One region of the Nocardioides sp. P4_G4 genome, then DNA from elsewhere that is predicted to be linked to it. Evidence: predicted binding sites of a transcription regulator. Region 1 holds the regulator's gene; each other region holds the start of a gene.
The links. Region 1 encodes LexA, which represses DNA repair genes until DNA is damaged. Its sites were predicted from a motif close to TCGAACANNTGTTCGA; they were not measured.
Positions count from the first base shown of each region.

Region 2: a site for LexA is predicted at 2,077-2,092, ahead of AC1DQF_RS02320 (alpha-ketoglutarate-dependent dioxygenase AlkB). Genes of this name have one in related genera too.
Region 3: a site for LexA is predicted at 2,152-2,167, ahead of AC1DQF_RS02280 (HNH endonuclease signature motif containing protein). Genes of this name have one in related genera too.

Region 1 is NZ_JBFUKA010000076.1:207-4,771, reverse strand. Features, by position in the region: gene AC1DQF_RS16660 (ATP-dependent DNA helicase) at 1-454, shown strand, start outside; gene AC1DQF_RS16655 (phosphatase PAP2 family protein) at 476-1,294, opposite strand; gene lexA (transcriptional repressor LexA) at 1,385-2,110, opposite strand; gene AC1DQF_RS16645 (LysM peptidoglycan-binding domain-containing protein) at 2,415-2,792, shown strand; gene AC1DQF_RS16640 (hypothetical protein) at 2,999-3,556, opposite strand; gene AC1DQF_RS16635 (DUF6318 family protein) at 3,886-4,491, opposite strand.
Region 2 is NZ_JBFUKA010000005.1:66,852-80,232, forward strand. Features, by position in the region: gene AC1DQF_RS02305 (FAD binding domain-containing protein) at 1-181, shown strand, start outside; gene AC1DQF_RS02310 (SRPBCC family protein) at 186-896, shown strand; gene AC1DQF_RS02315 (hypothetical protein) at 925-1,404, shown strand; gene AC1DQF_RS02320 (alpha-ketoglutarate-dependent dioxygenase AlkB) at 1,441-2,055, opposite strand; gene AC1DQF_RS02325 (ABC transporter ATP-binding protein) at 2,171-2,926, shown strand; gene AC1DQF_RS02330 (ABC transporter permease) at 2,926-5,460, shown strand; gene AC1DQF_RS02335 (GntR family transcriptional regulator) at 5,523-6,245, shown strand; gene AC1DQF_RS02340 (HD domain-containing protein) at 6,242-6,856, opposite strand; gene AC1DQF_RS02345 (GNAT family N-acetyltransferase) at 7,168-7,722, shown strand; gene AC1DQF_RS02350 (PIG-L deacetylase family protein) at 7,719-8,510, shown strand; gene AC1DQF_RS02355 (DNA repair helicase XPB) at 8,465-10,114, opposite strand; gene AC1DQF_RS02360 (CGNR zinc finger domain-containing protein) at 10,167-10,691, opposite strand; gene AC1DQF_RS02365 (helicase C-terminal domain-containing protein) at 10,701-12,986, opposite strand; gene AC1DQF_RS02370 (PP2C family protein-serine/threonine phosphatase) at 13,050-13,381, shown strand, end outside.
Region 3 is NZ_JBFUKA010000005.1:50,427-63,807, reverse strand. Features, by position in the region: gene AC1DQF_RS02300 (xanthine dehydrogenase family protein molybdopterin-binding subunit) at 1-116, opposite strand, end outside; gene AC1DQF_RS02295 ((2Fe-2S)-binding protein) at 113-598, opposite strand; gene AC1DQF_RS02290 (MarR family winged helix-turn-helix transcriptional regulator) at 707-1,141, opposite strand; gene sigK (ECF RNA polymerase sigma factor SigK) at 1,239-1,826, shown strand; gene AC1DQF_RS02280 (HNH endonuclease signature motif containing protein) at 2,236-3,471, shown strand; gene arr (NAD(+)--rifampin ADP-ribosyltransferase) at 3,606-4,049, opposite strand; gene AC1DQF_RS02270 (hypothetical protein) at 4,049-4,639, opposite strand; gene AC1DQF_RS02265 (transcriptional regulator) at 4,700-5,932, opposite strand; gene AC1DQF_RS02260 (XdhC family protein) at 6,042-7,178, opposite strand; gene AC1DQF_RS02255 (vWA domain-containing protein) at 7,171-8,313, opposite strand; gene AC1DQF_RS02250 (AAA family ATPase) at 8,310-9,245, opposite strand; gene AC1DQF_RS02245 (aminoglycoside phosphotransferase family protein) at 9,359-10,282, opposite strand; gene AC1DQF_RS02240 (nucleotidyltransferase family protein) at 10,297-10,848, opposite strand; gene AC1DQF_RS02235 (cupin domain-containing protein) at 10,862-11,194, opposite strand; gene narI (respiratory nitrate reductase subunit gamma) at 11,212-11,943, opposite strand; gene narJ (nitrate reductase molybdenum cofactor assembly chaperone) at 11,940-12,617, opposite strand; gene narH (nitrate reductase subunit beta) at 12,617-13,381, opposite strand, start outside.

The sequences.
Region 1 (4,565 bases):
GCTGCCGCACCTGACCACCCTGGCCCAGGGCGACGCGCAGCTCCCCGAGCTGGCCAAGCAGTTCGTCGAGGACCCGCACACCATCCTGTTCGGCACCCTGTCCCTGTGGCAGGGCCTCGACGTGCCGGGCGACACCTGCCAGCTCGTCCTCATCGACAGGATCCCCTTCCCTCGCCCCGACGACCCGCTGATGTCGGCACGGCAGCGGGCGGCCGACAAGGCGGGCGGCAACGGCTTCATGCAGGTCGCCGCGACGCACGCCGCGCTGCTGATGGCCCAGGGGGCGGGCCGGCTGATCCGGACCACCACTGACCGTGGGGTCGTCGCGGTGCTGGACCCACGCCTGGCCACCGCCCGCTACGGCGGGTTCCTCAAGGCCTCGCTGCCGCCCATGTGGACCACCACGGACCCCGCGCTCGTCCGCAAGGCGCTCGCGCGGCTCGCCGCCGGCTGAGGGCTGCGCGGCCGCTCGCCGTCACCGGGAGCGGTGGGTCAGCCACATTCCAGGCCACGTCCGGGTGGCTCGCGCACCGCCCTCGGGCGGGTCGACCACCGCCGACGGGCCGATCGTCTGCCAGGCGATCAGGACGATCGCCCACCCGGCCACGACGTCGAGGATCCAGTGGTTGCCGGTACCCACCACGACGACGGCGGTGAGGATCGCGTGCGTCCAGGCGAGCGCGGCGACCCAGCGGCGGCGTACGACGTGACTCACCGCGAGCGCCACCCACAGCGCCCACCCGGCGTGCATGCTCGGGAACGCGGCGAGCTGGTTGGTCAGCCAGCCCAGGCCCTGGGGAGCGGAGGCCTCGCCACCCCACCAGCCGGCCGCCGAGTGCACGGCCAGCAGGTCGGTCCACCCGGCGAGCATCCGTGGCGGCGCGGTGGGCATGGCGAGGTAGGCGACGAGGGCCGCGGCCGTGCTGCCCACCAGGGCGAGCCGGGCGGCTCCGTAGACGTCCCGGTGCCGCAGGAAGAGCCAGACCACGACGACGAGGGTGAGCACGTAGTYGGCGCCGGCGTAGTAGAAGGATGCGGCCACGCCCACCACGTCGTGCCTGACGAACCAGCCGTTGAGGCCGCCCTCGATGTCGAGGTGCAGGGTGCGCTCGACGTCGAAGATGCGCAAGGCGCGGGTGAGGGCCGGCGCCAGGGTGTCGTCGGCGAGCACCCTGCTCAGGGCGTAGCCGACGTAGACCAGGGCCAGGACGCCCAGCTCGCGCAGTCCGTCACGAGGAAGTGCCGCCTTGGCGGTCGTCGACCTGGTTGCGGTGGGCGCGGCGAGAGAAGTCACCCGTCAAGTGAACGTCGCCCGGCGCCATATTGCATCGGGAATTTCCCGGTCCTTCCCCCGACCTGGGTATCCGGGGGAGCCCGGAGGGGGTCACATGCGGCGCAGGACCGCCGTGACCTTGCCGAGGATGGTGGCGTGGGTGCCGTCGATCGGCTCGTAGGCGTCGTTGTGGGGGAGCAGCCACACGTGGCCGTCCTTGCGCTGGAACGTCTTGACCGTCGCCTCGCCGTCGATCATCGCGGCCACGATGTCGCCGTTGGCCGCGGTCTGCTCCTGGCGGATCACCACGTAGTCGCCACTGCAGATCGCCGCGTCGATCATCGAGTCACCGGAGACCTCGAGCAGGAACAGAYTGCCTTCGCCGACCAGCGACCTGGGGAGCGGGAAGACCTCCTGGATCTGCTCCTCGGCCAGGATCGGTCCGCCGGCCGCGATGCGACCGACCATCGGGACGTACGTCGCCGGGGGAGCGGTGTTGCCGATGTCGGTCTCGTCGATGCTCGACTCGTCAGCGCTGGAGATCGAGCGACGGGCGGCCATGACCTCGGGGAGGAAGACCTCGATGGCACGCGGCCGGTTGGGGTCGCGCTTGAGGAAGCCCTTTTCCTCCAGCACCTTGAGCTGGTGGGCGACGCTCGAGGAGCTGGTGAGCCCGACCGCGGCGCCGATCTCGCGCATGCTGGGCGGGTAGCCCCGGGTCTCGATGGCCTCCTTGATCGTGGCCAGGACGCGCTGCTGACGCGGGGTGAGTCCGGTCGCGTCCGGCGGCCCGTCGGGCATCTCGACGACCTTGCCGCTGCGGTCCTTGCTGGCCATGTGCTTCCTCCTGCTGCGTGGGCTGCTGCTGGGCCCTCTCATTGCGTGGCTCAACCGTAGTCCTGTCGCGCACGTGACTTCAAACATTTGTTCGAACCGCGTGTCGGGTTGGCGGGTCGTCGTGCCGCTCGAACAAATGTTCGTCCAACCCCTTGCATCGTTCGAACACACGCTCTACTCTCGAACACGTGCTCGATCGAACGCCTGAGCGATTCACCCGATTGTCGGTGGCTCCCTCTAGACACAGCCCCAGACAGAACCGATCGACACCACCTACCGGCTGACTCTTCCCCTGGAGGCCACCATGAGCACCGCCACCCTCTCTCCCGCCTTTACCCCGACCCGCACCGCGCGCACCGGCCAGACGGCCCGCCCCGCGCGGTCGTCCGTGCGGTTGACGCGCCGAGGTCGACTCGTCGTCCTCGCTGCCGCCCTGGCCTTCGCCCTGTTCGCGGGCTTCTTCCTCAGCTCGGTCGCCGTCGGCACCGACGAGGCCGGCCAGGCGCCCGCCACCGAGATCGTCATGGTCGAGCCCGGGCAGAGCCTGTGGAGCATCGCCTCCGAGCTCACCGACAGTGGCGACGTCCGCACCACCATGCGCGAGATCGAGCGGCTCAACGCCCTCGACACCGTCGCCATCTCCGCGGGGCAGAAGCTCCGCGTGCCGGTCAGCAACGACTGACCTTCTAGTTTTCCGCCAGCCGACTCGACCCCGGCTGGCGGGACCGGGGAAGACAAGGGGCGGGCCCATCGGGTCCGCTCCTTGCGGCATTTCAGGGTCGTTGTCGCAGTGCGATGCGGTGCGGTGCGAGCTGAGTCACCCGGTGACGCAACTCCCAGCGGGGACCCAGGTGGTCCGCGATGTGCGCTCGGGGGTCGGAGGGAAACTCAGCGGACGAGCTGTGGCGTGGCCTCGAGAACGGCGACATCGACGGGTGCGCCGGTGATCGCCACGGTGCCGTCCACGGGGCGCCAGTCGGGCTGGCCGACGACCTTGAACTGTGCCGACCAGGTGGTGTCGACGCTGAGCTGTAGGCCCGTGGACGGCTTGGCGTAGGTGTGGGTGATGAGCTCGGCCAAGTTGGCGCCCTCGGTCCAGGCTTTGCCGGGAGTGCTTGTCGTCTGGCTGGTGCCGTCGCCGTGCTGCCAGATGAACTGGCTGGGCCAGACCTCGAGCAGGACGTCGATGTTGACGCGGTCGAGGTGCACCGGGATCTGGTGGCGCTCCGCGCTGGTGGAGAGGATCGTCGGGAGGTTCACCAAGGTCTCGCCGCCCGGAGGCTGGACGTTGATCGTGGACTCGGGGAGGGCGACCTTCTCGAAGGCCTTGAGCACTTCCGCCGGGATGTCGACGGTCGCGGTTGGAGTCGTGGTCGCCGTGGGCGGCGGGTCTTGCGGGCACTGGTCGTAGGTGCCGAGGGTGGCGCCCGTGACGGCTTCGATCATGGTCCATGTGATCGGAACAGATCCATCGGAGCATCGATTGGGGGTCACACAACCCACACCGCTGTATGTATCGCAGGACAGATCGCCTTGCTTCCATATGACGCTCGGAGTCTCGGCGGTGCTATCCCCGATGCTCGTTGAAATGTCTGACGTGCCCGATCCCTGGCTCTGCATTGAGTCGTTGTTCGCTGCCCCTGCAAGTTCGAGGGCGCCGAGGTCGTCGTTGGGAGATGCCGTCACAGTTGGGCTCGGGGTCTCGGTCGCGAATGCGGCTCCGGGTGTTCCCAGCGTGAGCAGGACCGTGGCCCATGTCGCAGCCAATCTGCGGCTCATGCCGCGGCCCAGTTCGCGATGTGCCAGCCGTCCTGACCGCGAACCACCTCGTAGCGCAGGGTGCCAGACCCCGCATCGTAAGTGCGATCAAGATTGCCGGCGCCCGTCACGACCTGCGCAGTGTGCTCGGTGATAACAGTCAGGTAGTAGATGGATGTGTCGTCATCTACCCGTCGGCGACCCGTTGCCTGTGCTGATCGCACCGTGTAGTTGCCACCAGAGCTCTCCCCTCCGCGTTCGTAGATTGCGTCCACAAACTCCACGGCACCGTTGCAAGCCCTGCAGGTCCGCAATCCGAGGTCACCAAGACCCGATGTGTCACCGGTGGCCTGGGCGTAGTTGACGTAGTCGTAGTAGTGCTCCACGAACGCGGCAGCCGCCTCCTTCCCATCCCCCTCAGCCTCAGGCGGAAGCGTCGGCTCCGCCGGCCCCGTGTCCGTCTCCACCGCCGAGGGCGACGACGTGGGATCCGGCATCTGCGGCGTCGGCCCGTCCTCCGAGCACCCCGCGAGCAGGAGTGGCAGGACGCACGCGGCCGCGAGCGATCGGCGTACACGACCAGAATTCATGAAGACCTTCTTTCCCGAGAGCACCGGATCCATGCCCGAGCACGGCCGGCGAATCCAAAACTAGGGGAGTCGCGCCCGGAGATCGACCCTCAGTTCTGGGGCTGTGG
Region 2 (13,381 bases), on a different contig from region 1:
CCGCAGCGTCGAGGAGGCCCTGGTCGGCCAGCCCGCCACCGAGGACGCTGTCGCGTCGGCGGCGGCCCGGGCCGCCGAGGGCACCAACCCGCCCTCGGACCTCAACGGCGCGGCCGACTACCGCACCCACCTGGCCCAGGTCCTGACCCGGCGCGCGGTGCTCGCCGCCGCGGGGGCGTGAGCGGATGGAGCTGACACACCGCTTCACCGTTCCCACCGGCGTCGAGGAGACGTGGGCGCACTTCGAGGACATCGCCTCTGTGGCGGAGTGCTTCCCCGGTGCCCAGGTGACCTCGGCGGACGGCGACAGCTTCGCCGGCTCGGTGAAGGTCAAGCTCGGTCCGATCGCGCTGGTCTACAACGGCAGTGGCACCTTCGTGGAGAAGGACGAGGAGGCCAAGCGCTTCGTCGTCGACGCCAAGGGCAAGGACAAGCGCGGCAACGGCACGGCGGGCGCCCACGTCACGGTCACGATGGCCGACGCCGGCGGCTCGACCGACGTGTCGGTGCAGACGGACCTGGCCATCACCGGCAAGCCGGCACAGTTCGGACGTGGCGTCATGCAGGACGTCTCCGACAAGCTGCTCGGCCAGTTCGTCGACTGCCTCGAGCAGCGGCTGACCGCGCCCGCCGACGAGGCGCCAGCGGACGGCGTACCCGACCAGGCTCCAGCGGCGACGGCCGCCGACGAACCTCCGGCCGCGGAGTCGGAACCCCTGACCGCTCCGCGGCCGGTTCCACCACCCCGCTCCACGCCACCCCGGACGGCGCCGCCGCCGGTCGAGGCCCTCGACCTCGGCAGCGCCGTGCTGCCGGTGCTGGCGCGCTCCTACTGGAAGCAGGGGCTCGGTGTGCTCGTCGTGCTCGCCGTGTTGTGGAGGCTCCTGCGCCGTTGACCTTGGCGGGTGTGGGAATCTTCAAGGCATGAGGACGATCCGGGGCACCGCAGGACTGGCCGTGACCGTGCTGACGGGCGTGGTCCTGCTCGGCGGCTGCGGCCAGGGCGTCGACGGGCCCGACCCCTCGACCGAGATCACCCCGGTGACCTCGGGCGGGGGGAGCGTGACCTCGCTCGAGGCCACCCCCTCGGACGCGCGCTGCGCGGTGCCGAGCGTGGAGTTCCTCCGCGCCCAGGACACGGCCTTCGAGGGCACGGTGACCGAGGTGGGCGACGGGACCGCGACCCTCGACGTCGACCGGTGGTACGCCGGGGACGACGAGACCGACCAGGTCCGGGTCTCGACCCCGAGCCGGGAGATCGTCGACCTGCTCCTCGCCGTCGACTTCCAGAAGGGCAGCACCTACCTCGTCAGCGCCACCGACGGCCAGGTGAGCCTGTGCGGGCTCAGCGCGGTGAAGGACGAGCTGCTCACCGGCCTGTACGACGAGGCCTACGCCGGCTGACCGGTCGACCGGTCGCCGGGCCCCGACCGAACACGTCTAGAACACGTTGAGCGGTCTGAACTGGACCGACATCCGTGGCCCGGCGGCGGCCACCTTGGGCACCGCGTGCTCCCACGTGCGCTGGCACGAGCCGCCCATCACCACGAGGTCGCCGTGGCCCATCGTCACCGCGATCGAGTCGCCACCGCCCCGCGGCCGCAGGGCCAGCCGGCGCGGGTCTCCCAGCGAGAGGATGGCGACCATCGTGTCCTGGGTGCGGCCGCGACCGATCGTGTCGCCGTGCCACGCGACCGAGTCGTTGCCGTCGCGGTAGTAGCAGCAGCCCGCCGTCACGAACCGCTCGTGCAGCTCGGGCAGGTAGTGCTCGCTGAGCGCCTCCCGAGCCTCGGCGAGCACCGGGTGCGGCAGCGTCTCGCCCACGGCGTACGTGTGGACGAGGCGGGGGACGTCGACGACGCGGTCGTACATCTGGCGGCGCTCGGCGCGCCACGGCACGTCGGTGACCATGGCGGTGAGGACGTCGTCGGGGGCCACGAGCCAGTTGCGCTGGACATCGAGCCAGGCGCCGCGGGTCAGGACCCGGCGCTCGGGGGCGAGCGGCGAGAGCGCCGGCACCTCGGCCGTGTCGAAGAGCGTCGACTGGAAGTGCACAGCATGACGGTACACCACCGATCGAACACACGTTCGGAGTCGGGGGTCGGGGTCAGGGGTGCGTCGGGGCGATACCCGGTGGCCACGAGTTGGAGCGGTGCGGGATCGTTTCACCATGACGACCACCGGGGATCGACCCGTCGCCGCGCGGGTGCGCCACCTCACCAAGACGTACGGGAGCGGTGATGCCCTGGTGCGAGCGCTCGACGACGTCAGCCTCGACCTGGTCGAGGGGGAGTTCACCGCGATCATGGGCCCGAGCGGGTCCGGCAAGTCGACGCTCATGCACTGCTGCGCAGCGCTCGACACGGCCACGTCGGGCGAGGTCTGGATCGGGGAGCAGGAGCTCGGGAGTCTCAAGGACAAGCAGCTCACCCGGCTGCGCCGCGACGAGGTCGGCTTCGTCTTCCAGAGCTTCAACCTGGTCCCTACCCTGACCGCGGAGGAGAACATCCTGCTGCCGCAGTCCATCGCGCGGCGCAAGCCGGACCGCGAGTGGTACGACTCGGTCATCTCCACCGTCGGCATCCGCGACCGCCTCAGCCACCGCCCCAACCAGCTCTCCGGCGGCCAGCAGCAGCGGGTCGCGGTGGCCCGGGCGCTGGCCGGCCGGCCGCGCATCGTCTTCGCCGACGAGCCCACCGGCAACCTGGACTCGCAGTCGGGCGCCGAGGTGCTCGACCTCCTCCGCCGCAGTGCGGGCGACCACGGCCAGACGATCGTGATGGTCACCCACGACCCGGTGGCGGCGTCGTACACCGACCGGGTCGTCTTCCTCGCGGACGGCCGCATCGTCGACGAGCTGCGTCACCCTGACCGGGAGGGCGTGCTGGACGTGATGGCCCGGATGAGTGCCCCGGTGGCCGACTGATGTTCCGCACCGCGCTCAAGAGCCTGCTGGGCCGCAAGGTCCGGCTGATCATGAGCACCTTCGCGATCGTGCTCGGGGTCGCCTTCGTCGTGGGCACCCTCGTCTTCAGCGACACCCTCAGCCGCAGCTTCACCGCGCTGATGGCCTCCACGGTTGGTGACGTCGTGGTCCGTCCGGCGGGGACGTCGGGGGAGTCCGAGCCCTCGGCCCGCACCGTGGACTCGTCGCTGGTCGACCGGCTCCACGGTGTCGAGGGCGCGGCGCGCGTCGACGGCAACGTGACGGCCTTCGGCGTCTTCGTCGTCGGCGAGGACGACAAGGTGGTCGGTGGCCAGGGTCCGCCGTCCATCGGGGCCAACTGGAACGACGCCCCGGCCGGCCACGACCTCGAGGGACTGGCGATCATCGGYGGCCGCGCACCGGAGCGGGCCGGTGAGGTGGTGCTCGACTCCGTCACGGCCGGCGAGGGTGGCTACACCATCGGCGAGGAGGTCCACCTCGTCACGACCGGCGATCGGGCCGTCCTGCGTCCCACACTGGTCGGCATCGCCGGCTTCCCCGCAGGCGGCTCGCTCAACGGGTCGACGCTGGCGGCCTTCGACACCCGTACGGCGCAGCGGTTGCTGCTCGACGGGAAGGACGCCTTCACCGACATCTGGGTGACCGCGGACCCGGGGACCAGCCAGGAGGAGCTGGCCGCCGCGGTCCGCGACCGCCTCCCCGACGGCGTCGAGGCCGTGACCGGTGACGACGCGGCCGACGAGGCGGCGTCCGCGCTCCAGGAGGCGATCGGCTTCCTCACCACCTTCCTGCTGATCTTCGCCGGCATCTCGCTGGTCGTGGGCGGCTTCCTCATCGTCAACACCTTCTCGATCCTGGTGGCCCAGCGCAGCCGCGAGCTGGCGCTGCTGCGCGCGCTCGGTGCGAGCAAGCGTCAGGTCACCCGGATGGTGATGGTCGAGGCGTTCGTCCTCGGTGCCGTCGGCTCCACGATCGGCCTGGGGATCGGGATCCTGCTCGCGATGGCCATCCGGACCCTCTTCGGTCGCTTCGGCCTCGACCTGTCCGGCCAGTCGCTCATCATCGCGCCCCGCACCGTCCTGGCGGCCTACGTCGTGGGCATCGTGGTGACCATGGCCGCCGCTTGGCTGCCCGCGCACCGCACCGGCCGCATCGCGCCGATCCAGGCGATGCGCGACGACGTGGCGATGCCCGAGTCGTCGCTGCGCCGCAGGCTGGTCGCCGGCGTGGTGATGATGCTCGCCGGGGGCGCCGCCCTGGCCGCGGGTCTCGCGGACGCGGTGCCGCACCCCGGCTGGTTCGTCGGCGGCGGGATCCTGCTCATCCTGCTCGGCGTCGCCGCCGCCAGCCCGGTGATCAGCCACCCCTTCCTCTCGGCGGCAGCCTGGACCTACGCGCGGCTCTTCGGCACCGTGGGGCAGCTGGCGGGCCAGAACAGCCTGCGCAACCCCCGTCGTACGACGGCGACCTCGTCCGCCCTCATGATCGGCCTCTCGCTGGCGTGCACGATGGCCATCGTGGGGGCCTCGGCCAAGGCCAGCGTCGACCAGACCATCGAGGAGAACTTCGTCGGCGACTACGTCGTCAGCTCGCTGTTCGGCCAGCCGTTCTCGACGCGCATCGCCCAGGACATGGCCGAGGTCGACGGGGTCGACCACGTGTGGGCACAGCGCTTCGCGATCACCGGGTCCGGGCCCGACTCGGAGGGCGTCGCCGCCATCGACCCCGCGGCCTTCCGGCAGGGCATCGACCTCACCGTGGTCGCCGGCTCCGCCTCCGACCTCCAGGACGGGAAGGTCATCCTCGACGAGGAGTACGCCGGCGAGAAGTCCCTGTCGGTCGGGGACACCTACGACGTCGACCTCGCCGACGGGCCGCAGCAGCTCGAGGTGGTCGGCATCTACGCCGAGAACCCGATCCTGATCTTCCCCGCGGTCACGACGCCGCGCACGCTCATCGATGCGGGCTACCGCGACGCCGACAACTTCCTGATCATCGACACGGACGGCTCCAGCGCCGTGCAGTCCGAGCTGGAGGCCGTGGTCGCCGACCAGCCCATCGTGACGGTGAAGGACCAGCAGGCGTTCGCCGCGGAGCAGCGGGGGCCGATCGACCAGCTGGTCCTGATGATCTTCGCGCTGCTGGGCCTGGCCCTGCTCATCGCCGTCCTGGGGATCGTCAACACCCTGGCGCTGTCGATCATCGAGCGCACCCGCGAGGTCGGCCTGCTGAGGGCGATCGGCGTGAGCCGTGCGCAGCTGCGCCGGATGGTGACCCTGGAGTCGGTGGTGATCGCGGTGCTCGGCGCCGTGCTGGGCGTGGTGATGGGCATCGGGTTCGGGGTGGCGCTCATGCACGCCCTGCGCGATCAGGGCCTCGAGGTGATCGACGTGCCCGTAGGACAGCTCGCGATGTTCCTCGCCGCCTCGCTGGTCATCGGGGTGCTCGCGGCGGTGCTGCCGGCCCGCCGGGCCGCGCGGCTGGACGTGCTCCAGGCCATCAGCACCGACTGACCTTTACCATCCCCTTGCTGAAAACCTCACCCCGACCCACCGGCGGGACTACTCTGGGGCCCGTGGACACCGTGGACGTCAGGCCTGCCGAGCGCAGCCTCAAGCACGTGCAGGTGCGCGAGTACGTCCGAGACCTCCTCGCCGCTGCCGACCCCGGGACCGCCGCGCCCTCCGAGCGCGAGCTGGTCGCCCAGTTCGGCGTCGCCCGGATGACGGTGCGCCAGGCGCTCGACGCGCTGGTCGGGGAGGGACTGCTGGAGCGGGTCCCCGGGCGCGGCACCTTCGTCGCCCAGCCGCGCCACCGTGCCGGTCAGCTGACCTCCTTCACCGAGGACATCAAGCGTCGCGGGATGCTCCCGGAGTCGCAGACCCTGCTCGCGCGCCGCGAGCAGGCCGGGCCGGGTGTCGCCCGTGCGCTGTCCATCACGCCGGGTGACGCGGTCATCCACTGGAAGCGGCTGCGCCGCGCCGACCAGCAGGTCGTCTGCATCGAGGACGCCTACCTCAACGAGGTGCTGCTGCCCGGCTTCCTGCAGAGCGGGATGCCCACCAGCCTGTACGTCGCCCTCGATGCCCGTGGCCTGCGTCCCACCTGGGCCGAGGACTCGATCTGCGCCGACGCCGCCGAGGCGGAGGAGGCCGGGCTGCTCGAGCTGGCCGCCGGGGCCCCGGTGCTGCGCCACTCGCGTCGCGCCCTGCTCGCCGACAAGCCGGTCGAGGTCTCCCGCACCGTCTACCGCCCCGACCGCTTCACCGTCTACGTGCAGCTCGGCGGCGACTCCTAGGTCCCTGCGGGCCTCTCCAGCTCGTCGATCTCGGCCGTCGCGTTGGCGCGCGCGACCGGCTCCCACACCCGCGCCCCCGCGGCCGTGGCGAAGAGCCGCGGACCGTCCAGCAGGTCGCGCAGCACCGCCGCCCGTCCGAGGGCGAAGTCGGTGTCGGACACCTGTGCGTACTCGCGCCGGACCCCCGCCGCGTAGTCCGCGTAGCGCTCCGGGTCCGCGGCCAGGATGGCCAGGTCCGCGTCGCTCAGCACGCACGCGTTGCGGTCGTCGGGGAACGGCCGGTGGTGCTCGGTCATCCGCACCAGGCGCGCCACCTCGGAGGCCGGTGGCTCCGGAAGAGCGCGCTCGGCCCACTGCGCCGAGCGCTCCTCGGCGTCCGGGAGGGCGTCGTACACGGCGTCGTGGAACCACGCGGCCAGCACCACCGGCACCCGGTCGAAGCGCTCACCCGCCCGGTCCAGCTCGTCGATGCGGTCCAGCACCTCGGTGAGGTGCACGAGGTCGTGGTAGCCGTCGCGGTCCCACGCCACCAGCAACGCATCGCGTACGTCGTGCAGCGCCGGGATGGGCCACCGGTCGGCGAGGTTGGGCGGGTGGGGCAGGTCGGGCACCCTCCCGACCCTAGCCCCGCCGACCTCCCCCCTTCCGTGCGCCTCGATCGTGCCGACCTCCCCCCTTCCGTGCACCTGAGACGTGTCGACCGGGCAGTTTCGTGCAGTTCAGACGTGCGGGCGGTTTCGTGCGCGTGGGGATCTGGAAGCGCCACCGCGCATGCGTCTTCAACCGGAGCTGCCCGGTCGTCGTACCGAAGTGCACCGAAGTGCCCGCTCGGCATCTCGCAGGTGCAAGGAAGTGCCCCTCGGCACCTCGCAGGTGCAAGCAAGTGCCCGGTCGCCGTGGGGGCTCGTGCGAGGATCATCGCGTGGCGGCAGATCCTCCCTCGGCCTGGATCGTGACGGAGCGGTTACGGCTGCGGCGCCCGGTCGCGGGGGACGCCCGACGACTCTTCGAGATCCACTCCGATCCGAGGACCTACCACCACCTGCCTTCCGCGGTGATGCGCGACGAGTCGGAGGCCTCCGCGCGCCTGGACACGTGGCGGCGCCACTGGGACGAGCACAGATTCGGGTACGCCGTCGTCGAGACCACCGCCGACGCCGCCGTGGTGGGCTTCGCCGGTCTCTGCCACGTGCGGCTGGCCGATCACGACGTGCTCAACCTCTACTACCGGTTCGACCCGGCGCACTGGCGCCGCGGCTACGCCACGGAGGCGGGACGAGCGGCGGTCGACGAGCTGGCGCGACTCCGTCCCGGTGACCCGGTCGTCGCCCGCATCGCGCGGGACAACCCGTCGTCGATCGGGGTCGCCGAGCGCCTGGGGATGCGTCGCGATCTCCTGCAGGACCCCGACGACCCCGTGCCCCACTGGATCTACAGCACCCGGTCCCTCGAGGGGTGGACAGGGGGCGCGACGTGAGCGCCGTGCTCCCAAGCGTGCTCGCCGTCTACGCCCACCCCGACGACGAGTCGCTGTCGTCGGGCGGCCTGCTCGCCCGCCATGCCGCGGGCGGTGCGACGACCACGGTGGTCACGGCCACCTGGGCCGCCGGTACGACGCGGGCGCGAGAGCTCGGCGAGGCCGTCCGGGTCCTCGGCGCCGGCGCGCCGAGGTTGCTCGGCTACGCCGACGCCCGCGTACCGGAATCGGCGCCCGGCCGACAGCGGCTGCTCGACGCCCCGGTCGACGAGGTCGTGGCCGAGATCGTGGCCCTCGTCCGCGAGCTGCGCCCGGAGATCGTCGTCACCCACGACGCCCACGGAGGAGCCACCGGCCACCCCGACCACGTCCGCACCCACCAGGCGACGGTCGCCGCGGTGCGGGCGGCCGGCGACGGCCGACAGCACCTCGACGCGGGCCAGCCGTGGGCGCCGGGGTTCCTCCTCCTGGCCACCCACCCCCACTCGGCGCGCCCGATGCTGGCAGCCTCCATCGGGGCCCGGAAGGCGCTCCACACCACGCCGGACGAGGATGCCACCGCCCTCGACGTCACGCCGTGGCTCGCGGAGAAGGTGGCCGCGGTCCTGTGCCACCGGGCCGAGATGGCGCGGGGCGCCCTCCCCGGTCAGGTGGCCGCGATGTCGCCGGAGGCACGTCGGACCCTGCTCGGCACGGAGTACTACGTCCGGTCGCCGGTCAGCCCGTCCGGCGGCGTCGTGGCTCAGGCCGGGTCGGCCTCGAGGTCGTCGCTGTCGATGATCCGGTAGGCGTAGCCCTGCTCGGCGAGGAAGCGCTGCCGGTTCTGTGCGAAGTCCGCGTCGACGGTGTCTCGCGAGACGATCGTGTAGAAGTGCGCGGTCTTGCCCTCCGCCTTGGGTCGCAGCAGCCGCCCGAGCCGCTGCGCCTCCTCCTGCCGTGAGCCGAACGACCCGCTCACCTGGATCGCCACCTCCGCCGAGGGCAGGTCGATGGAGAAGTTGGCCACCTTGCTGACCACGAGCAGCGAGATCTCGCCCGAGCGGAACGCCTCGAAGAGCCGCTGCCGCTCCTTGACCGGGGTCTCACCCTTGATGACCGGGGCGCCGAGCATCTCGCCCAGCTCGTCGAGCTGGTCGATGTACTGGCCGATCACCAGCGTCGGCTGGGTGGAGTGCTGGTCGACGAGGCGGCGTACGACACCGACCTTCACGTGGGTGCAGGCCGCCAGCCGGTAGCGCTCCTCCGGCTCGGCCGTGGCGTAGGCCAGCCGCTGGCCCTCCGGCAGCGTCACCCGCACCTCCACGCAGTCGGCCGGCGCGATCCAGCCCTGCGCCTCGATGTCCTTCCACGGGGCGTCGTAGCGCTTGGGACCGATGAGCGAGAAGACCTCGCCCTCGCGGCCGTCCTCGCGGACCAGCGTCGCGGTCAGCCCGATCCGGCGCCGCGCCTGGAGGTCGGCGGTCATCCGGAAGATGGGCGCCGGCAGCAGGTGCACCTCGTCGTAGACGACGAGGCCCCAGTCGCGGGCGTCGAGCAGCTCGAGGTGGGTGTAGACGCCCTTCCGGCGGGTGGTGAGCACCTGGTACGTCGCGATGGTGACCGGTCGCACCTCCTTGACGGACCCGCTGTACTCGCCGATCTCGTCGGCGGTCAGCGTGGTGCGCTTGATGAGCTCGTCCTTCCACTGCCGCGCGCTGACGGTGTTGGTGACCAGGATCAGCGTCGTGGCCTGCGCCTGGGCCATCGCGGCCGCACCGACGATCGTCTTGCCGGCACCGCAGGGGAGCACGACCACGCCGGAGCCGCCGTGCCAGAAGGACTCGGCGGCCTCACGCTGGTAGGTGCGCAGCTCCCAGCCGTCCTCGTCGAGCGCGATCGCGTGCGCCTCGCCGTCGACGTACCCGGCGAAGTCCTCGGCCGGCCAGCCCAGCTTGAGCAGCGCCTGCTTGAGGTTGCCGCGCTCGCTGGGGTGCACCGCCACCGAGTCGTCGTCGAGGCGGTCGCCGATCATGCCGGCGACCTTCTTGGCCCGCAGCACCTCCTCCAGCACCGGCCGGTCGGTGCAGCTGAGCACCAGGCCGTGGACAGGGTGCTTCTCCAGCCGCAGCCGGCCGTAGCGCGCCATGGTCTCGGCGACGTCCACGAGCAGCGCGTGGGGGACGGCGTACCGGCTGTACTCCAGCAGCGCGTCGACGACCTGCTCGGCGTCGTGGCCGGCCGCTCGGGCGTTCCACAGCCCCAACGGGGTGAGGCGGTAGGTGTGCACGTGCTCGGGTGATCGCTCGAGCTCGGCGAAGGGGGCGATCGCCTTGCGACAGTCGGCCGCTCGCTCGTGGTCGATCTCCAGCAGCAGCGTCTTGTCGCTCTGCACGATCAGGGGGCCGTCGTTCACCGGCCCAGCCTACGGAGCGCCGCAACGCGGGCCCGACGGCGTACGCCGTGCGTCAGCTCGCGGCGGCCTTCTGCCGGGCGCGGTACGCCGCGACGTTGGCGCGCGAGGAGCACCGGTCGGAGCAGTAGCGCCGCGACTGGTTCGGCGAGGTGTCGACGAAGACGTTGGTGCAGGGGCTGGCGTGGCAGACCCCGAGCCGGGTGGCGCCGACGTCGCAGACCAGGGTGGCCAGCCCCATCAGGGACTCCCCGATCAGCAGCTCGGCCACCGACGCGGACCGGTTGGCGACGTGCATGTGCAGGTGCGCCGGGTCGTGGTCGCTGATCATCGGGGTGACGGGGTGGCGCGCGAGCAGGTCGTTGAGCCGCGACACGACCAGGGACACCTGCTCGTCCTCGGACGCCTCGAACACCGGTCGCAGCTCGGCCTGGAAGGCCTGGAGGTCGCGCACGTCGACGGGCGTCACCGACCGGTGCAGCCAACCGCGGTCGGCGAGGTGCACCAGCAGCGCGTCGGGGTCGGCGAGGTCGGCGTTGAGCAGCGATGCCGACGCCTCGGCGTACCTGATGAAGTCCACGTCTCCAGCCTACGGACGGGCCGGGAGCGGGGCGACGGACGTGATCCGGTGGACGGCGAAGGCACGCAGGTCGTCGGCGCGGTGGTCGTGCGCGGTGAGGCTGCCCCCCTCGAGGCGGACCGGGTCGACGACACGGTCCGACCGGGCGCCGTGGTTGTCCACGTAGCCGATGACCACGGTGCTGCCGGCCTCGATGGCCTCGCGCAGCGCGGTGAGCGCACCGGTCGGGGTGGTCGTCAGGGCGGGGGTGTCGGGGCGCGACGCGGTGGCGCGGTCGCCGCTGCGGACTGCGGTGACGACGGCCGCGACCCCCGCGTGGGTCCGGGCGAGGGCGGCTGCCCTGCTGCGACCGGCGCGCGGACGGCGGGCCCGCAGCAGGTCGCGGCGCGCGACCCGCACGGTCCCGTCCGGGGCCTCGACCACGGGGGCGGCGCCGAGGTCGCGGAGGCGGGGGAGGAGCACGTCCACCGGGATGGTGCTGATGAGCACGGTCGGGGCGATGCGCCGCAGACCGAGCGAGCCCGCCTTCGGGTTGTGCAGCAGCTCGGTGAGCGCGCTCTCGTCGTCGGCGCGCAGGAACGACTCGGCCTGCCCGACCCGGACCGTGCCGAACGTGCGGGACACGTCGTCGACCAGGTAGGTCAACGGCTGCGGCACGGGCGTGCGCGACACCGACCCCACGAAGTCGTGCACCTCCAGGGCCGTCCAGCCGGCGTCGAAGGCGCGGCGGACCGAGCCGGGGGTGAAACGGTAGACCGTCGCCCCGCCGCGCGACTCGACGTCGGCGACGAGGTGCAGGGTCCGGGCCAGCTCGGCCTCGAGGGGGCCGGGGGCCACGGCCGTGAGGTCGGCCTGGAGCAGCACGTGGTCCACCGGGTGCGGCAGGTGCGGGGTGATGGCCGCGACGGCGTCGTCGTGGTCGCCCGCGAGCGCGGCCCGACCGGCGTCCGAGAGCGCCCCGGCCCCGGTGAGGCCCAGCGCGGCAGCCTCGGTGACGGCCGCGGCGACGAGGTCGCGGTGCACGGACGGACGACGGGGTCGGCGCCACGCGACCCGCTGGACCAGCGACGGGACCCCGGTGCCGGTGGCCAGGGCGGCGCCGGCCGGCAGTGCCGCGAGCTCCTCCAGCGCGAGGCGACGTGCCTCGGGCGCCATCTGGCTGGACAGGTCCGGGGCCAGGGCGTTCCACGTGCGACCCGCGGGGTCGCGGGTGCCGATGAGGGAGGCGACCCGGGTGGTCTCGAGCCAGGCCAGCACCAGCGCGGCCCAGCGCTCGGCCACCGACCCGGCGGACCAGGCGTCGAAGGCGTCGGTGGGCAGCCACACCGTGTCGCCGTCCTCGTCGACCCCCTCGGTCAGCAGGCCCGCGGTCGAGGCGAGCTCCACGAGCAGGCCGGCCTCGGGCTCGTCGACCTGGAGGTCGCGGGCCGTGGCCTTGAGGTCGCGCACGGCCAGCCCGCCGCCGCGCAGGACGCCGGGGGGCTCGAGACCCCAGTGGTCCAGCACCAGCTCCACGCGGCGTACGGCCTCGAACGCCGCACCGGCGGCGCTGCGCTCGACCAGGGACGGGTCGCGGTCGGTCGTGGCGATCTCGGGGACCTCGTCGCGGGGGGTCCGGGTGGTGCGTCCGCCCCGCAGCGCGAGCCCCACCTCACCGGGCAGGACGAGGGTGCCGCCGTCGCGCGGCAGGAGCAGGCGGTGGGCGATGAGCTCCTCGACGGGCGTCGCGGCGTCGGCCGGCGAGACCGTACGACGCGCGTTGCCGGTGGTGCCCTCGCCGCCGTGGGCGTCGACGTGCTCGAGCAGCGCGCGGGCGGCGGGCGACAGCGCCTCGATGCGCGCGGCGACGGCGGTGGGGTCCGTCGGGTCCGGCGACATCGGCCGCAGGCCGCTGACCCCGACGCTCTCGTCGCCGCGCAGCGCGTCGGCGACCCCGCTCAGCGGACGCAGCCCGCCGGGCGACTCCCAGACGAGCGCGAGGTCCACCAGCCGGGTGACGGCGGGACCCGCCGCGGACGCCTCCGCGTGCACCATGGAGATCAGTTCGTCCGAAGTGGTTTGACCGGCAACCACGAGGGCATCAAGCACCGAGAGCTCGAGCCGGGTGAGGCCGTCGAGCGCGCGGATGACTGAGCTGCGAGTTGCTGCCCGTGAGGCCAGCTGGGCGGAATCGTGAGGTGCAGGAGTGGCGAGATCGGGACGGTCCGTGAGCAGCCCGGCGAGCCGCTCGTCCGGCCAGCCACGCAGCTGGTCCGCGAGCGTGCGTGGGAGCGCCGCCGGCTGTGTCCTCGACATCCCTTCTACGCTACTCGCCGAGCCCACCCCGGGGCTCATCGTCGAAGAGCGCGAGGGCAGGGCATGAAGCCGGTCGATCTGCACCACGGAGCCGCCACCGACGTAGGTCACGTGCGGACGGTCAACGAGGACTCCTTCCTCGTCGCCCCTCCCGTCTTCGTGGTCGCCGACGGCATGGGCGGCCACGCCGGGGGCGACGTCGCCAGCCGCATCGTGGTCGAGGAGTTCGCCCGCCTGGTCGAGGAGGGCTACGACCCGCAGCGCGGTGCGGAGCACGTCTCGGACACCATCGCCCGCTCGCAGGCCCGGATCATCGAGTACGGCGAGGGGCAGCGCGCCGACCACCCCCGCTGGCACGCGGGCACCACCGCGGTGGTGGCCGTGCTCGTCGACGA
Region 3 (13,381 bases), on a different contig from region 1:
ATGTTGTCGGTCCAGCGGGTGCGACCGGTGATGAGGCGCTGGTCCTCCTTGCGGCGGCGGTCGCGTCCGATCTCCTTCGCGGAGTCGGTGTTCGGGCGGTCCTCGACGGCGGTCACCGGGCACCTCCCGCGGTCGTGGACGAGGCGTGCAGGACGCTCTTGACGATGTTGTGGTAGCCGGTGCAGCGGCAGAGGTTGCCCTCCATGCCTTCGCGGACCTCGGCCTCGGTGGGCGTCGGGTTCTCGTTGAGCAGGTCGACGGCCTGCATGATCATCCCCGGCGTGCAGAAGCCGCACTGGAGGCCGTGGCACTCGCGGAAGGCCTCCTGCACGGGGTGCAGGTCGCCGCCCTCGTGGGTGTCGGCGAGGCCCTCGATCGTGGTCACCTCGTGCCCACTGGCCTGGACCGCGAGGATGTTGCAGCTCTTCACGCTGCGTCCGTCGAGGTGGACCGTGCACGCGCCGCAGTTGCTGGTGTCGCACCCGATCACGGTGCCGGTCTTGCCGAGCTTCTCGCGGAGGTACTGCACGAGCAGCATGCGGGGCTCGACGTCGTCGGAGACCTTGCCTCCGTCGACGGTGAGTTCGATCCTGGCCATCGAGGTCCTGCCTTCACGTAGGTGACGGGCTGTGATGGCCGTCACGCTAGGTGTGCGGGGTTGGCGAATGGTTGGAGCGGTCCACCGGCGCCCGCGCGACGCCCGCGGTCAGTCGCTGACGCGATCGGTCAGCAGCCGCAGGGTGCGCTGAAGCGCGGTGAACTCGGCCTCGTCGAGGCCGAGCGCGTCCTTCATGTCGCAGTGGATCCGGGTCGCGTGCCGACGCAGCTCGTCGCCCTTGGCCGTGAGGGAGACGACGACGAACCGCTCGTCGGCGTTGTCGCGACGCCGGGCGACCAGGCCGGCCAGCTCCATGCGCCGCAGCAGCGGGGTGAGGGTGCCGTGGTCGAGCCGCAGCGCGTCCGAGATGTGCCGGACGGTGCAGCTCCCCTCCTCCCACAGCACAACCAGCACGAGGTACTGCGGGTAGGTGAGGCCCAGTCCCGACAGCACCGGGCGGTAGGCAGCGGTGACGGCGCGCGACGCGGCGTACAGGTCGAAGCACAGCTGCTCCGACAGGGCCGGGGTGTCGGTGTCCGCCATGGCAGCCATTCTCGCACGGGGTGCGCTACCTTGTCCCCAACCCACTTGTGCACAAGGTGCTCGTCGGCCCGCACCCTGTCAACCTGAGGACCTCCCCATGCCCCGCACGCCCGACCCCGCTGACGGGGCGGCACCTCTGGACCTGGCGCTGGTCGCCGTCGGCCGTGGCGACACGGTGGCCTTCGCCGAGCTGTACGACGCCGTGGCGCCGCGCGTGCACGGGCTCGCCCTGCGCGTCCTCCGCGACCCCCACCAGGCCGAGGAGGTCACCCAGGAGGTCCTGCTGGAGGTGTGGCGCAGCGCCTCCCGCTACGACCCCTCCCGCGGCAGCGCGCTGGCGTGGACGATGATCGTCGCCCATCGGCGGTCCGTGGACCGGGTGCGCTCCAGCGAGGCCGGCCGTCGCCGCGACACGGCGTGGGACGACCGGAGCACCGAGCGCGAGGCGGACGACACCTTCGAGGCGGTCGCGGCGCACGAGCGGGCTCGCGAGGTCCGGACCGCCCTGGCCTCCCTGACCCCGGTCCAGCGCGAGGCGCTCGAGCTCGCCTACTACGGCGGCCGCACCCACACGGAGGTCTCGGAGCTCATGCGCGCCCCGCTCGGGACCACCAAGACGCGGATCCGCGACGGTCTCGCCCGACTGCGCGACCTGCTCGTCGTCCCGGTCGCCGAGCCGYTCTAGCGCCGACCGGGCACTTCCTGGCGCTTCACGCGCGCCGACCGGGCACTTCCGTGCGGTTCACGCGCGCCGACCGGGCGCTTCCTGGCGCTTCACGTGCGCCGACCGGGCGCTTCCCTGCGCTTCAAGCACGCCGACCGGGCGTTTCCTGGCGCTTCAAACACGCCGACCGGGCATTTCCGTGCACTACAAGCACGCCAGTCCGGGCACTTCCGTTGCGCTCGAGGAGGCCGACCCTCCCTGCCGACGCACGAGCTTCGATTGCAATGGGGGCGACGCGATTCGCGTCCAGCGCATCTGATCCACAGACCCATACTGGGTATGGAACCAGAACACTTGTTCGAATAAACTGCTCGTACGCCGCAGGTCCCGCCCGTGGGACCACCCAGCGGCCGATCAGCGGGGGGCTGACATGACGACCGGACACCTGGTTCAGGAGGCAGCCGAGGCGATCTCGGCCGCGCTGGACAAGGTCGGCCAGGTCGAGCTCCTCTACCTCGCGCCGACCGAGAAGGCCGCTGCGCTGGTGGAGCTGGCTCGGCTCGAGTCGCGGGTGGCGTCGGTCCGGTTTCGGTTGATGGCGGTCGCCGACGACGTGGCCGAAGAGGCGGGTGACCGAGACGTGGCCGCGTGGTTCCAGCGGGCCGCGAGGACCGACCGTGGCCGGGCGCGCCGGGACATGACGCTGGCCAAGTCGCTCGCCGAGCGGTGGACGGTCCTGGCGGACGATCATGGGTCCGGGGAGGTGTCGACCGCGCAGGCCGACGTCATCGGCCGAGCCCTGGATGACCTCCCCGACGACACCCCGGCGGACGTCGTGAGAGATGCGGAGCGGGTACTGGTCGAGCACGCCGCCACGTTCACCCCGCATGAGCTGCGGGTCCTGGGCGGCCGGATCCTCGACGTCGTGGCCCCCGAGGTCGGCGACGAGCAGGAGCGCAAGCGTCTCGAGGACGAAGAACACAAGGCCCGCAAGACGACGTCGCTGACCACGCGGTCGCACGGTGACGGGACCACGACCATCCGGATCCGGGTCCCCGACGCCACCGCGGGCCGGTTGCTGACCTACCTGCACGCCTGGACCAACCCCCGCAAGGACGACGGTTCCGACGCCAGCGGGGGCGAGCAGAGCGCCGTGCCGTACTCCACCCGCCTCGGGCATGCGTTCTGCGCGCTCCTCGAGCACCTCGACCCGACCAGGGTGCCCCGCCACGGAGGGACCGCCACCTCGGTGGTCATCACCATGGACTACGACACCCTCGTCAGCGGGCTCGGGGTCGCGACCACCGACACCGGCCACCGCATCAGCGCCTCCGAAGCCCGCCGCCTGGTCTGCAACGCCGGCCTCATCCCGGCCGTCCTGGGTGGTAAGTCCGAGGTCCTCGACCTCGGCCGGTCGAAGCGGCTCTACGAGAACGGCCCACGACGGGCGATGGACCTCCGCGACAAGCACTGCCGCGCCGAGGGCTGCGACATCCCCGCCGCCTGGTGCGAAGCACACCACCTCATCCCATGGAGCAAGGGCGGCAAGACCGACCTCGCCGACGGGCTCCTCCTCTGCTCCCACCACCACCACCGCGCCCACGACGACAGATACCTCCACGACCGACTGTCGAGCGGCGACCTGAGGTTCCACCGCCGTAGATAGGACGGGGACCATCGGATCGCGTCCCGGACGTCCTCGGCGCGCCACGAGGTGCTGGTGTCGGACCGGGAGTGGCCTCGAGGCAGCCCGACCGATGTTCGGCGTCCAGGCGTGAGCTCCCACCAGAACCCGCACCCTCAGTCGTTGATGGCCTCGATCCCCTGACGCTCGAGCTCCACAAGACGGTCGCGCATGGCCTGGAGCACCTCGGGAGGGTGCGGCGTCCAGTCCTCCACCTCGCCGACGACCCGGAGCGGGTCCCGGGTCCGGTAGGACCTCGTCGGGTTGCCGGGGAACCTCTGGTCCGTGAGGTTGGGGTCGTCCTCGAAGGGTCCCGTGGGCTCGACCCGGTAGATCCGGCCGACCCCCTCGCCCTTGGCCAGCTCCGCTCCCCAGGTCGCCGCGTCCAGGGTGGCGGTGAGGTAGATGAAGTTCGCCGTCGCGCCCTCGCCGTAGTTGGAGCCGTGGCCGGGACGCAACAGGTCACCAGGTCGTACGTCGGCCTTCGTGCCATGGAAGAACGGCCCCGCCTCCGGACCCTCGAACGGACCCTCGAACGGACCCTTGACCGACCCGGCCATCATTCGCGCCCGCCGTTGCCGGAGGCCTCCTCCGCCTCCTGCTCCTCCTCGACCCGACGCTTGATGCGACCGAGCCCGGGCAGCTTGCCCAGCATCTCGTTGAGCTCGCGGGAGACGTCGAGCAGGTCGTGCAGGTCGGGGGCGACGGTGCCGAGGGTGGTCATCACCGGCAGCACGTCCCTCTCCACCCGCATCGTGAGCTCGGGCAGGTGGTCCACGAGGGTGACCAGGGCGGCGACCTCGTCGGGGTGCGTCGTGTCGGCCAGCGTCTGCAGGGTGGGCTGCAAGGCGGTCAGCGGACCCTCCAGGGCGTCGAGCAGCGTCGCCAGCCGCGCCACCAGCCCGTCGGACCGGGCGACCATCGTCTCGGACCGGTCCACGACGACGCCCGCTCGGGCCGTGACCCCCGCGGCGTCCGCCGTCACCGCCTCGACCTGGTCGACGGCCGCGAACGCCCGCACCAGCAGGACCTCGGCCTGGTCGAGCAGGGCCAGCACCCGGGGCACGGCCCCGAGAAGTGCCTCGACCTGGTCCGTGCCCTTCGCGAGAGCGGCGAGGAGGTCACGGGGTCCGGGGACGGGCAGGCGCATGGGACCTTCCTATCAAGGCCCTACCACCGAGCGTGCCCGGCGAAGGGATGAGAGCCGCGGTCAGCGTTCGGCGACGGCCAACCGGCCGCGCAGGAGGGCCTTGGCCGGATGGTCGCTGAGTCCCAGCCGGGCCAGGCAGACCTCGACGACGTGCGTGTCGTACGGCGCCAGCTCGCTGTAGCGGAGGACGGCCTCGGGGTCGGGGTGGGCCAGCAGCGCCTCGCGCATGCTGACGGCCAGGAAGTCGCCCATCTGGACCAGCGCCGGGGCGTTCGTGCCGGGCAGCAGGTCGCCGCCGTACGCCGCCACGGCACCCCGCACGTCGCCGCGGCGCAGCAGCACCTGGACCTCGTCGATGTCGGTCGCGACCGGCAGGGTCAGGCGGTAGGGGCGGGAGGCGAGCTGGCCGCCGAGCGCCGAGCGCAGGTGGGAGACCTCGGCCTTGAGGGTCGAGGTGGTGACGGCGGAGTCGCCGTACAGGAGGGAGTGCAGGTGCTCCAGCGAGAGCCCGTGCGGGTGCATCGCGAGCAGGGCCAGGATCTCGGTCTGGCGCCGGTTGAGCAGCAGCCGTCGACCGTCGAGCCACGCCTCGGCGGTGCCGAGGAGGGACAGGGTCAGGCCCGGCTCGGCGGGAGCGACGGGCGTGAGGCCGGTACGCCGCCCGGTGGGCATGGCGGTCTCGATGAGCCGCGCCATCACGCGCGCGGTGGCCAGCCCGATCGGGTGGGTGCGGTCCCACGTGGTCGACAGGTCGATGACGCCGAGCTGCTCGCCGCTGACCGGGTCGTGCACAGGAGCGGCCCAGCACACCCAGTTGTGCACGATCGAGGCGTAGTGCTCGGCGCTGAACACCATCGACGGGTCGCCGGTGCGGCTGGCGATGGCCAGCGCGTTGGTCCCGACGCTGCGCTCGTCCCAGCGACCGCCCGGCACGAAGTTCACGGTCTCGGCCTTGCGCCGCATCACCCGCCCGCCGTACGTCCACAGGATCCGGGTCTCCGCGTCGGTGACCGCGATGACCAGGTCGCCGTCCTCGGCGGTCCGCCGCAGCTCCGCCTCGACCCGCTCGACCGCGGTCTGCAGGGGCGAGTTGCGCCAGTACGCCGCCGTGTCGGACTCGTCGGCCAGCGGCGCCTCGGTGAGGTGCGGCGTGACGGAACCGGTCGAGAGCTGCCAGCTGTCGCGGATCTCGGGTCGCACCCGGTCGCCCGCCTCGTCGCCGAGCTCGACGAAGGAGGTCCACGCCTGGACGGCCTCGAGCCGCCGGTCCCGGAGGTCGCGGTCTGAGCTCATGGTCCCCCACAGGTGTGCTGCGCTGTTCGGGTGTGACGGTGGTCACGGTAGCGCGGAGGACCTGATGGCGGCAGGGGTCCGGACCAGCCGCCCGGATCGGACGTCCGGGTCAGCGCGGCACGAGCGGGTCCTGGTGGATGCGACCGCTGGACGTGGCGAGGCGGTGTCCCGACCCTCCCCACTGCTTCGCGACGATCTCGGCCGCGATGGACACCGCGGTCTCCTCCGGCGTGCGGGCCCCGAGGTCGAGGCCGATGGGGCTGCTCAGCCGCTCCAGCTCCTCGTCGGTGATCCCGGCATCGCGCAGCCGCTGCATCCGGTCGTCGTGGGTACGCCGCGAGCCCATCGCGCCGACGTACGCCACCTCGGGGAGCCGCAGGGCGACCTCCAGGAGCGGCACGTCGAACTTGGGGTCGTGGGTCAGGACGCACAGGACCGTACGACGGTCGACGCGCCCGGCCTCGACCTCGGCGGTGAGGTAGCGGTGCGGCCAGTCGACGACCACCTCGTCGGCCTCGGGGAAGCGGCTCGTGGTCGCGAAGACGGGGCGGGCGTCGCACACCGTGACGTCGTAGCCCAGGAACGAGCCGACCCGGGCCACCGCCGCGGCGAAGTCGATGGCACCGAAGACCAGCATCCGCGGCTTGGGGGCGAAGCCCCACACGAAGACCCGCATCCCCTCACCGCGACGCTCGCCGTCGGGACCGTAGGTGAGGGTGGCGTTGCTGCCGGCGGCGAGCAGGCCCAGGGCGTCGTCGTGGACGGCGTCGTCGGCGCGCGACGACCCGATCGAACCCTCGGCCTCGCGGTCGGGGCGGACCACCATCCGCCGGCCCAGCCAGGCGGGGTCCGGGTGGTCGATGACGGTCGCCAGCGCGACCGGGCGTCCCGCCTCGACGTCGGCGGCGATCCCGGCGAGCTCGGGGAACGTCTCGCGGGACACCTTCTCGACGTACACGTCCAGGATCCCGCCACACGTGAGGCCCACGGCAAAGGCGTCGTCGTCGGAGACGCCGTACCGCTCGAGGACCGGTTCGCCCGAGTCGACGACCGACTGGCCGAGCTCGTAGACGGCGCCCTCGACGCACCCGCCGGACACCGACCCCACGGCCGAGCCGTCGGGGCCGACCAGCATCGAGGCACCGGCCGGTCGGGGCGCCGAGCTGAAGGTCGCGACCACGGTGCCGACGCCGACGGTCTCGCCGGCCTCCCACCATCCCATCAGCTCACCCAGGACGTCACGCACGACCGACCACCTCCACGAGCTCGGCAAAGGTCGCCAGCGAGTGGCCGGCGACGAAGTCGTCGCAGTGTGGCAGGGCGGCAGCGATGCCCCCCTGGACCGGCTCGTAGCCGGCCTTGCCGCGGTGCGGGTTGACCCACACGACGCGGTGCGCGATCCGGTGCAGGCGGGCCATCTGCTCGCCCAGCAGGGCCGCGTCCCCCCGCTCCCAGCCGTCGCTGAAGACCACCACTACCGAGCCGCGGGCCATCCCGCGCTGGCCGAAGCGATCCAGGAAGACCCGAAGCGTCTCGCCCAGCCGGGTGCCGCCCGACCAGTCGGGGACGGCCTCACCGGCGGCGACGATCGCCCGGTCGGGGTCGCGGTGGTGGAGCGCGCGGGTGACGTGGGTGAGCCGGGTGCCGACGGTGAAGACCTCGACCCGCGGCTGGGCGCTCACGAAGCGGTGGGCCAGGCGCAGGAGCGCGTCGGCGTACCCGCTCATCGACCCGCTCACGTCGACCAGGAGCACCACCCGGCGGGGCCGGACCCGCCGACGCCGCCACGCCAGGTCGCCGGGCTCCCCCATCCGGCGCAGCGAGTCGCGCAGGGTGCGTGAGGCGTCGAGGCGGCCGCGGTGCCACGGCTCGTGCCGGGCGGTACGACGCGTGGGCGCCGTGGGCCGCAGGCTCGCGAACATCGTGGCGAGCCGCTGTCGCTCCAGCGCGTCGAGGGTGGCCACGTCGCGGTGGCGCAGGACGTCGGTGGTGGTGGCCTTGGCGCGGAGCACCTCGTCGTCGGAGGTGTCACCCTCGCCCGGCGCATCGAGGCTCGGCAGGGCGGCCGAGGGCGGCACGGCGGGCTCGCTGTCCCCCCGCCGCCGCGGCAGCTCCCCGCGGGGGTCGAACCACGCCTCGAAGACCTGGTCGTAGCGCGCCAGGTCGTCGGGACCGGCACACAGCGTCGCGCGTCCGGCCCAGTACGTCGCGCGGCGGTCGTCGAGGCCGACCAGCGCGGTGGCCTCGAGGAAGCCGTGGGACCGGTCCTGGGTGACGGGGACGCCCGCCGCCCGGAGCGCCCGGGTGAAGCCGAGCAGGAGGGGCACCGCGTCGCCCGGGCCGTCGTGGGGCGGACCAGCGGAGTGCAGGGTCGAGGTCACGACGCGAGCATCCGGTCCAGGGCCTGGCGCACCCGGTCGCCGTCCTCGCGGTACTTCACGAGCGCACCCAGGGTCGCCGCGGCCGTCGCCAGGTCCAGGTCGGTGGTGCCGAGGTGGTTGAGCGCCCGCGCCCAGTCGAGGGTCTCCGCGACCCCTGGCGGCTTGAGCAGGTCGTCGCGGTCGCGGAGCTGCTGGACGACGTTGACGACCTGGCGCGCGAGCGTCTCGGAGACCTCGGGCGCCCGGGACCGCACGATCTCGACCTCGCGCTCGAGGCCGGGGTGGTCGATCCAGTGGTAGAGGCAGCGGCGCTTGAGGGCGTCGTGCAGCTCGCGGGTGCGGTTCGAGGTCAGCACCACGAACGGCGGCGTCGAGGCACTCACGGTGCCGAGCTCGGGGATGGTGACCTGCCAGGTGGAGAGCACCTCGAGCAGGAAGGCCTCGAACTCGTCGTCGGCGCGGTCGACCTCGTCGACGAGGAGGACGGCAGGGGCCTGCTGGAGCGCGGCCAGGACGGGGCGGGCGAGCAGGAAGCGCTCGTCGTACAGGCTCTTCTCGGCGTCCTCCGCGCTGCTGCCGGCGCCCGCGGCCTCGAGGGCGCGCAGGTGCAGGATCTGGCGCGGGAAGTCCCAGTCGTAGAGCGCCTGGGTGGCGTCGATCCCCTCGTAGCACTGGAGCCGGACGAGCGGCAGGTCCAGGGTGGCGGCCAGGGCCTCGGCGAGCGCGGTCTTGCCCGTGCCGGGCTCGCCCTCCAGGAGCAGCGGGCGCTGCATCCGGGCGGCGAGGAAGACGATGGTGGCGAGCTCCTCGTCCGCGAGGTAGCCGGTGGCGCCGAGGCGCGCGGCGACGTCCCCCGCAGAGCTGAGGTCCCCCGCAGAGCTGAGTGCGTTGGCGGAGCTGAGGTCGCTCGCAGAGCGCGGGCCGTGGTCCATGTCACTCAGGCTACGACCCCCACGTTGGTCGGACGTTGGCCTGGCGGGCCGGTCCCGGAGGGCGCTCGGCGCCGAAGGGCGAGCTCCGCATCCGTCGCCGCTGAGCCGTCCGGCTACCCGAGCAGGTGCTCGGCCGTGGCGAGGAACGGCCGTCCCACCCGCTCGGCGCCGAACGACGTGACGTAGAGGCCCGTCGACACCCGCTCGAGGAACGCCCACCCCCACACCCGCTCGGGATCGGTGCCGGTGCGCTCGGAGACGAGGTCGCACCAGCCCTCGAGGTGGGTGCGGGCGTCCGGTCCGGTGAGGTGGGAGCACCAGTCGCGGAGCACGACGCCCGCGTCGTAGGCCGGGTCGCCACGGAAGCCATCCGGGTCGACGAGGACGTACCCCACCGGCGCTCCGTCCCGGGGCGCGGTAACCGGCAGGGTGTTGCCCGGATGGGCGTCGCCGTGGAGGACCACGGTGGTCGCGGGGTCGTGGTCGGCGAGGGCGTCCGCGTGGTCGAGCGCGGTACGCAGCACGCGCCGGTCCGTGGGCCGTGCGAGGCGCTCGTCGAGGTCGACGACGAGCGCGCGCAGGGAGACCGCCTTGTCCTCCCCCGGCGGCACCGCCTCGAGGGGCAGTCGCCAGGCCTCGCGCAGGGTGTCGGCGAGCAGGGTGATGGCCCGCTCGGGCGGGCACGGCGTCTGCGCAAGGGCCGGGCCGAGGGCCTCGAGCAGCACCGCGTCGTGCTCCGGGTCGTGGCCGTGCAGGCGGACGTAGCCGCGGCCGCCGGCCGCCTCGAGGACCCGCGCCTCGGCGAGGAGGTCGTGGCCGGGCAGGGCCACCTTGATCACCCGTTCCTCGCCGTCGTGGGTCGTCGCCCGGCAGACGTAGCCCTCGCTCCCGCCCGGCAGGGGACGTCCCGCCCGCAGCCCCCACCGCTCCTCCAGGACCCCGAGCACGACCGGGAGCTCGCGGTGCCAGGCGGCGCCGGCCTCCCCCTGGCCTGCCAGCTTGGCGCGGGTGAGCGGCTGCAGGCGCGGACTGCCCACCGTCCCCCGGTCCGTCACCGGGAGTCCCGGTCCCGGCCCGTGGCCAGGTCGCCGCACTCGACGAGGCCGACCTCGTGCGCAGCGAGGTACGCCTTGGCCCCGACGTCGCCGTGCAGCGTCGCCGCCAGGGCCGGGAGGTGGTCGCGTCCGAGCAGGACCGGGTGACCCGGCACCCCGTCGTACGCCGCCCGCGCGAGCGTCGCGGGCCCGGTCGCGGCCGCGAGCACGCGGGCCACGACCGGTGCGCCCACGTCCGGGAGGTCGACGAGCGAGACGAGCACGGCGTCGCGATCCCCCACCGCCAGCAGCCCCGCGCGCAGGCTGGCCCCCATCCCGGAGTCCCAGTCGTCGGCGACGACGACCTCGACCGGGAGGTCCGCGAGCAGGTGCCGCGCCTCGTCGGCGGATGCTCCCAGCACCACGCGCACCGGAGAGCAGCCTCCGTCGAGCAGCGCCCGCGCCGAGCGCCTCAGCCACGAGGTGCCGTCGGGGTCGTGCACGAGTGCCTTGGGAGAGCCCATACGGCGTCCGGCGCCGGCCGCGAGGAGGAGGCCGGCGGTGGTCATGCCGCCCAGACTGTCAGGCCCGGGTGGCGACCGTCAGCAGCACCACGGCGTCCGTCTCCGCGAGCAGGTCGTGGCGCAGCGGCGGGATCACCAGGTGGTCGCCGGCAGCGCCGTGCCAGCTCTCGGCACCGGCGGTGAGCCGCACCGTCCCGACGAGGACCTGGAGGGTCGCCTCGCCCGGGGCGTCGTGCTCGCCCAGGGTGCGTCCGGCCGCCAGCGCGATGAGCGTCTGCCGCAGGTCGTGCTCGTGGCCGCCGTGGACCGTGATGGCGGCCCGGCCGCTGCTGGCGGCACGGGCCCGGTCGAGCTGCTCCTCGGCCAGGCGGGTGAGCGACGTGGACCTCATCGGAGCCTCCTCGGTGTTCATGAGTCGACCCGGTCCCAGCCGCGACGCGGGCCGTGGCTGCCGAGCTGGGCGTCGTCGCGGCTGCGGTAGACGATGTAGGGCCGGGTCAGGTAGCCGACCGGCGCGCTGAAGACGTGCACGAGCCGGGTGAACGGCCACAGCGCGAAGAGCCCGAAGGCCACCAGCGCATGGAGCTGGAAGCCGATGGGGGCGTCCGCCATCAGCTCGGCATCGGGCTGGAAGGCCAGGAACGAGCGGTACCAGACCGACACGCCCTCCCGGTAGTTGTACTCCCCGCCGAGGCTGAAGACCGAGCCCGCGATCGTGTTCCACATGCCCAGCACGATCGCCGCGCCGAGGAAGGCGTACATCACCTTGTCCATCGTCGTCGTGGCCGAGAACACGGGTCCGACGGTGCGTCGACGGTAGATCAGGATCGTCATGCCCACCAGCGCCATGACGCCCGCGACGAGTCCCCCGAGCACCGCGACGTAGTGGTACAGGTGGTCGTCGACACCGATCGCCGCGGTCCACGAACGCGGGACCAGCAGCCCGATGACGTGGCCGCCGACGACGCCGAGCATGCCGAAGTGGAACAGTGGTGAGCCCAGTCGAAGCAGCCGGTCCTCGTAGAGCTGGGAGGACCGCGTGGTCCACCCGAACTTGTCGTAGCGGTAGCGCCACGCGTGCCCGACGACGAAGACCGCGAGGCAGAGGTAGGGGACGATGACCCAGAGGAAGGTGTTCATCGCGGGATCCCCACCGGGATGCTGGCCGGCGAGATCAGCGGGGAGCCGTAGCCCTGCAGGCCGACCTCCTCGGTTGGCGGACCCTGCTCGACGAGACGGCGTACGGCGTCGGCCTCGTCGCCCTTGAGGGCAGGGAGGGTGTCGCACAGGGCGAGCAGTGCCCCGGCCCACGGTGAGCCGGTCGAGCCGTCGTCGTTGCGCCAGCCGGTCAGCGCGAGGCGCAGCATCTCCACGGCTGCGCGGTGGTCGTCCAGCAGCCGCCGGGCGCCCTCGGCATCCACGGTCGCCCCGAACTGCAGCACCGCGCAGAGGTGGTCGGGCAGCTCCCCGGTGGACTGGTCCCACTCGACGCCGGCCGCGCGATAGGCCTCCTTGAACTGCACCAGTGCCATGCCGCGCCGCCGCGTGTCGCCGTAGGCGAAGTAGGTGAGGTAGAGCGCGCACTTGCGGGTGTGGTCGAAGGTGGCGACGTACTCCTGCTGCAGCACGCGCAGCTCCGTGTCGCGCAGGTGGGCCAGCAGGGGCTCGAGGTGCGCGTTCTCCTCGACCAACTCCTGCAGGGCACCCACGGACGACACGAGCTCGGCGGTCGGGTAGTCGAGCAGCACCGACAGCGCCGCCCACACCGGCCGTACGGTGTCGGGCCGGGGCCGTGACCGGGTGAAGGCGAACATCAGTCCTCCTTGCGATCCGGGAAGAGGCCGGCGGGCGCGCCCTTGCCGTCCCAGTTGAGCAGGTTGACCCGCGACGCCTTGTCGCCGGGCGAGGCGAGGGTGTCGGACGTCTGCCGGTCCTGGAGCATCCGGAAGTTCTCCACCGCGACCGGCGTCGGGTATCCCGAGCCCTCGCCGAAGAGGTCCTGCTGGCCGCCGCCCTGCTCCGAGACGGGGCACTCGGTGGCGAGCTCCTCGAGGGCGTGCGCCTGCTCGGCGTGCGCGGACGGGATCACGTAGCGCTCGTCGTACTTGGCGATCGCGAGCAACCGGAACATGTCGTACACCTCCTCGCCCGTCATGCCGACGGCCGCGGGGATGGACTCGTCGGGATCCCGGCCCAGGTTGATGTCGCGCATGTAGGAGCGCATCGCCGCGAGCTTCTTGAGGACCGCGTCCACGGGCTCGGTGTCCCCGGCGGTGAACAGGTTGGCGAGGTACTCGACGGGGATCCGGAGGGTGTCGATCGCGGCGAAGAGGTTGCCGCGGTCCTCCGCGTCCTCCCCGGTGTCCCGGATGACGTCGACGACCGGCGAGAGGGGCGGGATGTACCAGACCATCGGCATCGTGCGGTACTCCGGGTGCAGCGGCAGCGCCACCCGGAACCGGTTGATGAGCGCCCAGACGGGCGACCTGCCCGCAGCCTCGATCCAGTCGCGCGGGATGCCGGCCTCCTGCGCCGCTCGCTGGACGGCGGGATCGTCGGGGTCCAGGAAGCAGGCACG